Regions from separate parts of the Pseudofrankia inefficax genome, predicted to be linked through region 2. Evidence: predicted binding sites of a transcription regulator. Region 2 holds the regulator's gene; the other holds the start of a gene.

Region 1 (4,757 bases), 910 kb from region 2:
CCACCCACAGCCGCCCCAGCCAGGACGACCCCGCGCGCTGCAGGCCGAACAGCAGCCCGAACGCCCACGCGGTCGCCCTGGTCGGCTGGAACAGCCCGACGAGCAGGCCCGGCGCCGCGACCTGCTGGGCCGCCTCGCTCAACGGCCCGAACCCGCCCGGCCTGGCCGGGTCACGGCGCCGGGCGTAGTCGCCGTACTGGGCCGCGGCCGTGAGCGCGGCCCCGATCGCGCCGGCGGACGCGCCACCGATGGACCGGAAGTCGTAGCGTTCATGCAGCTCGGCGACGGCGGCCGGATAGACGATGCCGCTGGTGATGCCACCCTGCATGATCAGGTCACACTGCTCGCGCGGCGTCGAGGCCGCGCCCTCGGGCGCCTGGGCTGGGACGGCGTCGGGCTGGTCACCGGCACGGGTTCTGGGTGCGCTCACGGGGCCTCCGCGACCGCCAGCGACCCAGGAGGCTGGTCGAAGACCGACGATCAGCCACCAAGAGTAGTGGAACCGCCTCCGGGCACCGACTGACGACGCACACCCGACAGACCGACAGACCCAGGCGGCCGACGACGGCGTTCACCCAGATTCAGTCAAGCCGCACGCGCCAAGCGTTGTGAGGGCTACCCGCCCCCCTCGTATTTCCCGCTCGACCACCCGGCGCTGCTGCCGGTTCGCGCGGATGGACGGGCTCATCTATGAGGCTCATGGCGGCTACTGCTGTCGCGAGGGGCGTCAAAATGGGCACCGGATGCCGGCGACAGTCCGCTGTACGGGGATTGCGGGCGGGGTCGGCCTCGGAACAACGCGGGCGCTCATACGTGTGGCGGTCTAGAGGTTGGCTTCTTCCTCGTTGGCGGTCGTATTCGTAGTGAATGTGCGGCGGGCCGGGCTGGTCCAGACGAATACCCCGGGTTGTGGTTGGTCTAGCGTCCAGCCACCGCGATGCTTCGCACGGTGATGGTGGCGGCAAAGGACGCCTAGATTGTCGAGGGCCGTGCTGCCGCCGCGAGCATGGGCGACGGTGTGGTCGAGGTCGGTGTGAGTCGCCGGCATGCCGCAGCCGGGGAACAGGCAGCGGGTCTGTTGATGGCGGACGAGTCGAGCGAGTGCCGGGGTGGGAACTCTGCGGTGGCCGAGGTCCAGGACAGTGCCGGTCGCCGGGTCGGTCAGGACGCGGCGTCAGCGGGCATCGGCGGCGAGCGCGCGCCCGACGTTCGCGGGGATCGGGCCGTAGCCGACCAGTTCCGCCGGGTCGTCGTCGAGGCCGGCGAGAGTGCCAACGGGCGCGATGACCTGGAGCTCGACGCTGACATGCTCTCGGCGGTTACCCAGGAGCAGCGCGGTCAGGACGTCAGCACGCCGGGCGTCGATCGGCCGGGAGTCCGGGTCGGTGCGGGTATCACCTTCGATGCGGGTGTCGGCTCGCGCGATCTGGTTGATCCGGTCGTAGATCGCCTGGGCGTCCTCCGCGGCGAGTACGGCGGTGAGCAGGGCCATGCCGTCATCGAGAGACTGGATGCCGATCCTGCGTTCGGTATGAGCGTCGCGGCGGCGTTTCGCGGCGGCCTGCGGGTCGAGGCGCGCGACGAGTCGGTGGATCTTGCGACACCACTGGGGCGGAGACGCCAGCCGGCTGCCAGCGAGCATCGCCGCCTCCACGACCGCGCGCTGATCGCCGGTCAGACAGGCGGTGAGCTGATGAAGCGCGAACAGGCGTGTGTGATCGAGCAGGCCCGAGGTCAGATCGGCCAGCGCGGCAGGCAGCTGGCCGGCGATCTCCCAGGCCGTCGCCAGCCGGCCGGACATCGTGCGCGGCGACTGCCCCAGCTCGGCCGCGAGCTCGTCAGCGGCGAACGGCGAGTAGGAGTCACCCGGCTCGCCGTCGCCGACCGCCGAGTTGGCCGGGCGTTGGCGCGCGAGGTGTACCTGGGTGTGGATCGTCAGACCTTCCAACCTCGCGGTCAGGCGCGCCAACCGGCCCGCCACCGCCAACGTCGCCGACGCATCACACGAGGCCAGCCCGGCCAGCACCCCGTCGAACACCCCGTCAACGAGCCCCAAACGCCCGAGCAGATCGTCGACCGGGCCGCCCCCGGGCGCGGGAAAGATTTCGGTGGCCAGGAAATCAGTAAGGCCGTCTTCGGCCGCCGGACCGGCGGCTACCGTGCCGTTCTGCGCCTGCCGCGCCCTCCAGTCATCATCGGAAGACTGTCGACCTGAGCACGAGATATCGAACGGCGGGTCACGGCCGTCCAGGGTATCGAACATGTGTTCATGTTATCCGTTTTTCGGAAATCGGCAACCGGCCAGAATGAGACCGCCAACAATACGGCCCAAGACAGCTGGAGACATTTCCCGTCGCGGAATCCTGGATTAGACGGAGTCCTGGATTAAACGGTAGCCTTGCCCACCTATCCGAGGTTCGACGTCCGACACGGCAATGTTGGCGGTCCTTCCGGATCGTCGTCCATTCGGGTCCGTCGGCGGCGTGCGTCGGCCCGCTACGGGTTCAGGGTGAGGACGCCGCGGGCGAGGTCGCCGTGTTCCAGGTCCTCGACCGCGCGGTGGAAGTCGGCGAGCGGGTAGGTGCGGGTGACCAGCTCGTCGAGCAGCAGCCGGCGGCCCCGGTACAGGTCGACGTAGCGGCGGATGTCGCGCTGTGGCTGCGACGAGCCGTACCGGCAGCCGAGGATCGACTTGTCCAGGAACATGCCCGCGACGTTGAACGACGCCTCCGTCGTCGCCGCCGGCACCCCGAGCAGCACCGCCGAGCCGGACCAGGCGAGCGCGTCGATCGCGGCCCGGATGAGGGCGGGATGGCCGACGCACTCGAAGATGTAGTCGTAGCCGGTCGGTTCGGTGTCCTGGATCGTCTCCTTGAGGACGGTGGCCGTGTCGACACCGGTGGGGTCTACGAAGTCGGTGGCGCCGAACAGCCGGGCGAGCGCCTCCTTGGCCGGGTTCACGTCGACGGCGACGATCCGTGCCGCCCCCGCGATCCGGGCTCCCTGGAGCACGTTGAGCCCGACGCCGCCGACACCGAGCACCGCCACGGTCGAGCCCGGGTGGACCTTCGCCCGCTGCAGGACCGCGCCGACGCCGGTGACCACGCCACAGCCGACGAGCGCCGCCGACGTGAGCGCCACGTCCTGGGGAATCGGCACGCACTGGTTGGCCTTCACGACGATCTCCTCGGCGAAGCAGGAGAGGTTCGCGAAGTTGTAGGCCGGCTCGCCCCGCCAGGTGAACGGCTGCGGCCGGGCGCCGAACGTCGAGCGGCACATCGTCGGGCGGCCCGCGTCGCAGTGCTGGCAGGCGCCGCAGTTGCCCAGTGTGGAGAGCACCACGTGGTCGCCGACCTTGACGTTGCCGACGGCGTCGCCGACCGCCGCGACGACGCCCGCGCCCTCGTGGCCCAGGACGACCGGCGTCGGGAACGGGATCGTCCCGTTGATCACCGAGACGTCGCTGTGGCATAAGCCGGCGGCGGCGATGCGCACCAGCGCCTCGCCCGGCCCCGGGTCACGGACGGTCAGGTCGTCGACCAGTTCGGCCTTCTGGCCGTCGAACACAACACCACGCATGATCTCCCCTTTGTCTCCGTGGTCGTGGCGTGCCTGTCGGGTCGTGACTGCCTGTCAGGCTGTGGCTGTCTGTCAGGTCGTGGCGCTCAGCCGGGCCAGACGATGCTCTGCAGCTCGCTGTACGCCTGCAGCGCGAAGGCGCCGCAGTCGCGGCCGACCCCGCTGTGCTTGAAGCCGCCGAACGGCGTCTCGTGGTTGCGGGCGACGGTGTTGATCCCGACGTTGCCGCTGCGCAGCCGGGTGGCGACGCGGTAGGCGCGCGCGGTGTCCCCGGAGAAGACGTAGTCGTAGAGGCCGAACGGGGTGCCGTTGGCGATCTGGACCGCCTCGTCCTCGTCGTCGAAGGCGAGCACGACCACGACCGGGCCGAAGAACTCCTCCTGGGCGACGGACATGTCCGGCGTGACGCCGGTCAGCAGCGTCGGCGCCGCGTAGAAGCCACGGTCCAGCTCGGGGCGCTGACCCCCGACGGCGACGGTCGCGCCAGCCCCGACGCCCTCGGCGACGAGTGCCTCGACCCGGTCGCGCTGGCTGGCCGAGATGAGCGGGCCGACGACCGTCGAGGCCAGCAGCGGGTCACCGACCGGGCAGAACCCGGCGTAGCCGACGAGCTTCTCGACCAGCTGGTCGTGGACCGAGCGGTGGACCAGGGCCCGGGTCGGGGCGGTGCAGATCTGGCCGGAGTGGAAGGCCCAGGTGCTGCCTATGCCGGAGGCTGCCCGGTCGAGGTCGGCGTCCTCGAACACGATCGCGGCGCCCTTGCCGCCGAGCTCCATGAGCTGGCGCTTCATGTCCCGGCCGGCGGCCTCGCCGATCCTGCGGCCGACGGCGGTGCTCCCGGTGAAGCTGATCATGTCGACGTCGGGCGAGGCCACCAGCGCGGCGCCGGTGTCCACCCCGGACCCGGTGACGACGTTGACCACCCCGGCCGGCACCCCGGCCTCGTGGACGATCTCGGCGAACCGCAGCACCTGCAGCGGGTCCTGCGGGGCCGGCTTGATGACGACGGTGTTCCCCATCGCCAGCGCCGGCGCGACCTTGCCGGCCAGGTTCACCAGCGGGAAGTTGTACGGGGTGATGCAGGCGACCACGCCGACCGGAGCCCGGCGGGCGACAGCGCCGACTAGCCCACCCGGGGCCAGCGGGGTCGCGTCGATCGCCTGCGGCGGCAGCGCGAC
Region 2 (4,757 bases):
CTTCACCTCGACCCCGACGATCTCACCGGACGCCCGCTCGAGCACCGCGTCGACCTCGTTGCCGTCCCGGTCCCGGTAGTGGAAGAGCGAGACCGGCTCCTGGGCCCAGGTCAGCTGTCGGGCCAGTTCACCCAGGACGAAGTTCTCGATCAGCGCGCCGACGTTCGCGGTCGGGTGAGACGCCCGCCGCGGCGACATACCTGTCAGGTGTCCGGCGAGGCCGGAGTCGACGAATATGATCTTCGGTGTCGCGACAGCTCTGGTGGTCAGGTTGTTGGACCAGGCCGGAATCCGCTGAACGACGTAGGAGAGCTCCAGCGCGGCCAGGTGTCTGCGGACGGTGGTCGCCGGCACCGCGAGGTCGTTGCTGAGCCGGTTCGGAACGAGAAGACCGCCTGCCGTTGCCGCCAGTGCCTGAACAAGCTGGCGCAACTCCGCCGTCCGTTCGATCTCGGATATCTGGCGAATATCGCGTCCGATGAGGTCCGAGATGTACGACTCGAAGAACCGGGCCCGCCGACGCAGATCCTCACGGCGCACGGCCTCGGGGTAACCGCCGCGCAGCGCCCGCTCGACATAGTCGTTCCGATCGAGGGCGCCCGGGGCCAGCAGCGGCTCGTCCCGCGCGAAAACGGCATCGACGAACGCGTCTGGGCCGCCATCGATCTCGCCCTGGGCGAGCGGCCATAGCTCCACGGTCTCCGACCGGCCCGGCAGGATGTCCGGAATGCCCTTCATTCCCCACAGGCGCGCGGACCCGGTGAGGAGGTACCGCCCCGGACGGGGGTCTCGATCCACCTTCGACTTGATCGCGAGCAGGAGATCCGGGGCTCGCTGGATCTCATCGATCATCAGCAGCCCGTCCGCGTTGACGAAGCCGGCAGGATCCGCCAGGGCCGCGGCTCGCACCGCGTCATCGTCCAGGTAGTAGGTTCGCGCCTCGCCGTGTGCGTCCACGGCGAGACGCGCAAGCGTGCTCTTTCCGACCTGGCGCGCGCCGTTCACGACGACGACGCGCGTATCCGCCAGCGCGGCGGACACCAACGCCTCCGCGTGCCTGGGGAAAAGCTCACGTCTCAGCTGCGACACCGCCACCACCGCCGTCCCTCGCCACCACGCCGCCAGCCGATTCTCTCATGATCGACGGTCGATCTGCCGCCATGGTCACGGTCGATCTGCCGTCATGATCACGGTCAATCTGCCGGGCGTGGCGCGGTGGATCCGGTACGCGGAGCCATCCGGTCGGGGCGCTTGGCGGTGGAGCGTCCGGTGGCGCGTGCCCGCGCTGTTCCGGACGCTCCGTCGCGCCTCAGTCGGGTCTAGACCCGCCGCATGACCGCGACGACGCGGCCGAGGATGGTGGCGTCGTCGCCGGCGATGTCGTGGAACGCGGGGTTCTCCGGCTGCAGCCAGACATGGCCGTCGTCGTGGCGGCGGAACCGCTTGACGGTCGCCTCGCCGTCGATCATCGCGGCGACGATCTCGCCGTTCTCGGCCACCGGCTGCTGGCGGACGGCGACCAGGTCCCCGTCGCAGATCGCCGCGTTGATCATCGACTCACCGACGACGCGCAGCAGGAACAGCGTGCCCTCGCCCACGATCTCCCGGGGCAGTGGCAGCACGTCCTCGACGGCCTGCTCGGCCAGGATCGGACCACCGGCCGCGATCCGGCCGACCAACGGCAGGTAGGCGGTGGCCGCGGTGAGCTGGGCGTTCTCGTCGTCGTCCGCGCGCACGTCGTCGTCCGAACCGAGGGTGTGCACCCGCAGCGGCGTCCGGCCCTTGCCCGCGGCGAGGTCGGGCCGGGTCTTCGGGAGCGGCCGGATCGGCGCCTCGCCCTCGGAGGTGACCACCTCGATCGCCCGCGGCCGGTTTGGGTCCCGGCGCAGGAAACCCTTGTCCTCCAGCATCTTCAACTGGTGCGCGACGCTGGACGTGCTGGTCAGCCCTACCGCTTCGCCGATCTCCCGGACGCTCGGCGGGTAGCCGCGACGCTCGACGGCGTCACGGATCACCTCGAGGACCTTCCGTTGCCGGGTGGTGAGACCCTGTTCGTCGACGGGCCCGTCGGGGAAGTCGCGCACGGTCCCACCGGCTTCGCCGCGGCCGGCGGACGGGCGACCGGCCCTGCGCGGTCCCCTTCCCTGCGTGGTCATGGCGTGGGCACTCCTAGCCTCGAGGTCATGGCGACCGTTCTCCTTCGTCGAGCTCGTCGAGCGAGGCTCGACATCGGGGGACCCGGAGCGCCTCCCGGCGTGTCCGGATCGAACGCCCGACAGGCCGGCCCACCGGCACCGAGGCCGGCGAGCCCGACCGGAACGGGCGCCTCAGGTTTCGGCGCCGCAGCCCGGCCACGCCGCCCCACTGGACCCGACGTCCGGGGACGCCTGCGCCGGGACTCCCGTCACCGGGACCCGGCGCTTCAGGGACCCCCGCGGTTCAGGGACCCCCGCGGTTCAGGGACCCCCGCGGTTCAGGGACCCCCGTTCTGCGGGGACCCCCGCCGTTCGGGGAACCCGACGTTTGGGAGACATCTGGGTGAAGCTGGGCGTGTGGATGAAGCTGCGCGCGTCATGCCTGATCGTGATGACCGTAGCCGGACGACGACGGAATCTCAAACACGCGTTCGAGCGTGTCCGGGTAGCTTGCCGGGCTTATGCGTGTAAGAATCGACCATCAGTTCGAACGACACCCTGCCCCAGTACCGGCCACCGCCGCATGTTGACCTTGAGTTAGCGTCGTCGGTGGTCCGCGATGTCTGCCCGGGGAACATCTCCCCGGACCCCCGAGTTGGTTGAGCTTCGCTCGACGAGCGCAGCCGGGTCGCTGGCCCGGCCGCTAGGAGGTTGGCGTGACGAACCCGCGTGGGGCCACGACGATCCCGGGCCGCCCGGCCCCGGTAGGTCCCGACGGTGCCCAAGTGATCAGTCTTCCCGTGCCGACGCGCCGGCGCCCTGGGCGCGCGGCAGCGCCCGTGGCCCCGGTACAGAGCCCGCTGGCGCGGGCGGCGGCGGCCGAGCATCCCGTCGCCGGTGTCCGGCCGGCGCGCCGCCGAACCCGTCGCGAGTCCCAGGCCGCGCCCGCGCTGCGGCTCACCGCCCGCGGCCGCGTCGTGGCCGCCTTTGTCATGGGCCTGGCGCTCTGGGGTGCCGCGAGCGGCATCTGGCTCGGCGTGACCTGGCTCCTCGCCACCACCGGCCACTGACCCAGGCGTTTCGCGGTCTCCGGTCGGCCGGGTGTCATACCCGGATGGCGATCTTCTGCCGGTAATGGGCTGCTGGTCGACCATGATCGCGAAGTTTGTATGAACTCTGGCGATTGATGTGCGATTGGCGCCCTTTCTTGATGGACGGTGCGTGATCGTGACCTCCACGGTTGAGGGCCAGCCGCCGATGATCGCCAGTTTGGGTATGGAATCTCGCGTTGGCGGATGATCCGCAAGTGAACGGCTGATCCATGCGGCGGCCCTGAGTCGTTTACTGTCGGGCCTGCTACCAGCCGTGTCCGGCGAGGCTTACGGCGGCGGGCGAGGAACGCGGGCGTGAGGCGACGCTGGCGTTGTGATACCCCCGTCCCGACTGCCCACCGGCGCCGAATCGCGCGGTGAAGCCGAGACAGAGCATTCCCCGCGGACCGTGGGGAGAGCCCACGTGCCGACGCTGGCCCATCGGTGCTGGTGATCGCGGATTTGGCCCTCGGATGGTCGGGGAAGAGGCCTGGTCGCGACCAGGGGAGGGCTAAAACGGCGATCAAGGACGGGCCGCGGGGTCTGAAGGGGCGCGACCCACTGCGCCAAGCGTGGCCACCACCGCCACTTCGCGGATCACGGCCATGTGGATCTTCATCTGGCCTCCGAAGATCCACGGCATGCGGTCTAGCTGTCGGGTCGTGACGGTGATCGCGGACAGGGCCCGTGAGTGGTGGTCCTCGTGCCGGCTCCGGCGGCTGGGATCGGAGCGGGATCGCGGACCTCGGCCGACCAGCGTGTCGTCGCCTCCCTCCTGACCTGCGAGGACGGGACGAAGCGGCGGTGTCGGAGCAGGTTGCGCCCGGCGTGTCCTGCGGCGGTGGATTCCGACACGCGAGGGGGGCATGCGCACCGACGAACCGGGCATGCGCTAGTCTGGCGACACAACATCTTGTAGTTACACACCTGTAAGTCATCCACTGGTAGTTTTGAAGGACACCGCGCTCGGCGGTGCCGACAGGCCGGTGCGAGGGCTCGGAGGTTCGTTCGCCGTCCCCGGTGACGCGCTGTCGCGCGGCTACCGGCCCCGGGTGCTGTCGCCATGCCCTGCGTCAGCCCTGTCCAGGGTGCGGCACGATCCCAGGTCGATGGATCGCCGTGCGCTCGCGCGGGCGGCCCGCCTCGACGAGCGTGAAGAAGGGAGGAGCCGTGCGATGTCCGTTCTGCCGGCATCCCGACAGCCGAGTGGTCGACAGCCGGGAGGCCGAGGAAGGCGCGGCCATCCGGAGGCGGCGGGCATGCCCGTCCTGTGGCCGGCGTTTCACGACGATGGAGGAGGCGTCGCTGCGGGTGCGCAAGCGCAGCGGGGCCGCCGAGCCGTTCAGCAGGGCCAAGGTGGTCGCCGGGGCTCGTAAGGCGTGCCAGGGCAGGCCGGTGAGCGCCGAGGACCTCGCGATCCTGGCCCAGCGGGTCGAGGACACGGTCCGCTCGTCGGGCGCGGCCGAGGTCGCCGCCGAGGACGTGGGCCGGGCGATCCTGGGTCCGCTGCGAGAGCTCGACGAGGTCGCCT

Evidence for each region. The regulator LexA, encoded in region 2, represses DNA repair genes until DNA is damaged. The targets are predictions, from matches to a motif close to CGAACNNNNGTTCG.
Region 1: the regulator LexA is predicted to act here: its motif matches at 2,257-2,270, upstream of FRAEUI1C_RS09605 (DUF222 domain-containing protein).

The regions. Positions count from the first base shown of each region.
Region 1 covers NC_014666.1:2,352,425-2,357,181, reverse strand. Annotated here, with positions in the region: gene FRAEUI1C_RS09610 (patatin-like phospholipase domain-containing protein) at 1-430, opposite strand, end outside; gene FRAEUI1C_RS40885 (HNH endonuclease) at 824-1,048, opposite strand; gene FRAEUI1C_RS09605 (DUF222 domain-containing protein) at 1,175-2,056, opposite strand; gene FRAEUI1C_RS09600 (alcohol dehydrogenase catalytic domain-containing protein) at 2,497-3,579, opposite strand; gene FRAEUI1C_RS09595 (aldehyde dehydrogenase family protein) at 3,666-4,757, opposite strand, start outside.
Region 2 covers NC_014666.1:1,439,400-1,444,156, forward strand. Annotated here, with positions in the region: gene FRAEUI1C_RS05755 (ATP-binding protein) at 1-1,089, opposite strand, end outside; gene lexA (transcriptional repressor LexA) at 1,320-2,156, opposite strand; gene FRAEUI1C_RS05765 (hypothetical protein) at 2,921-3,205, shown strand; gene FRAEUI1C_RS05770 (ATP cone domain-containing protein) at 4,433-4,757, shown strand, end outside.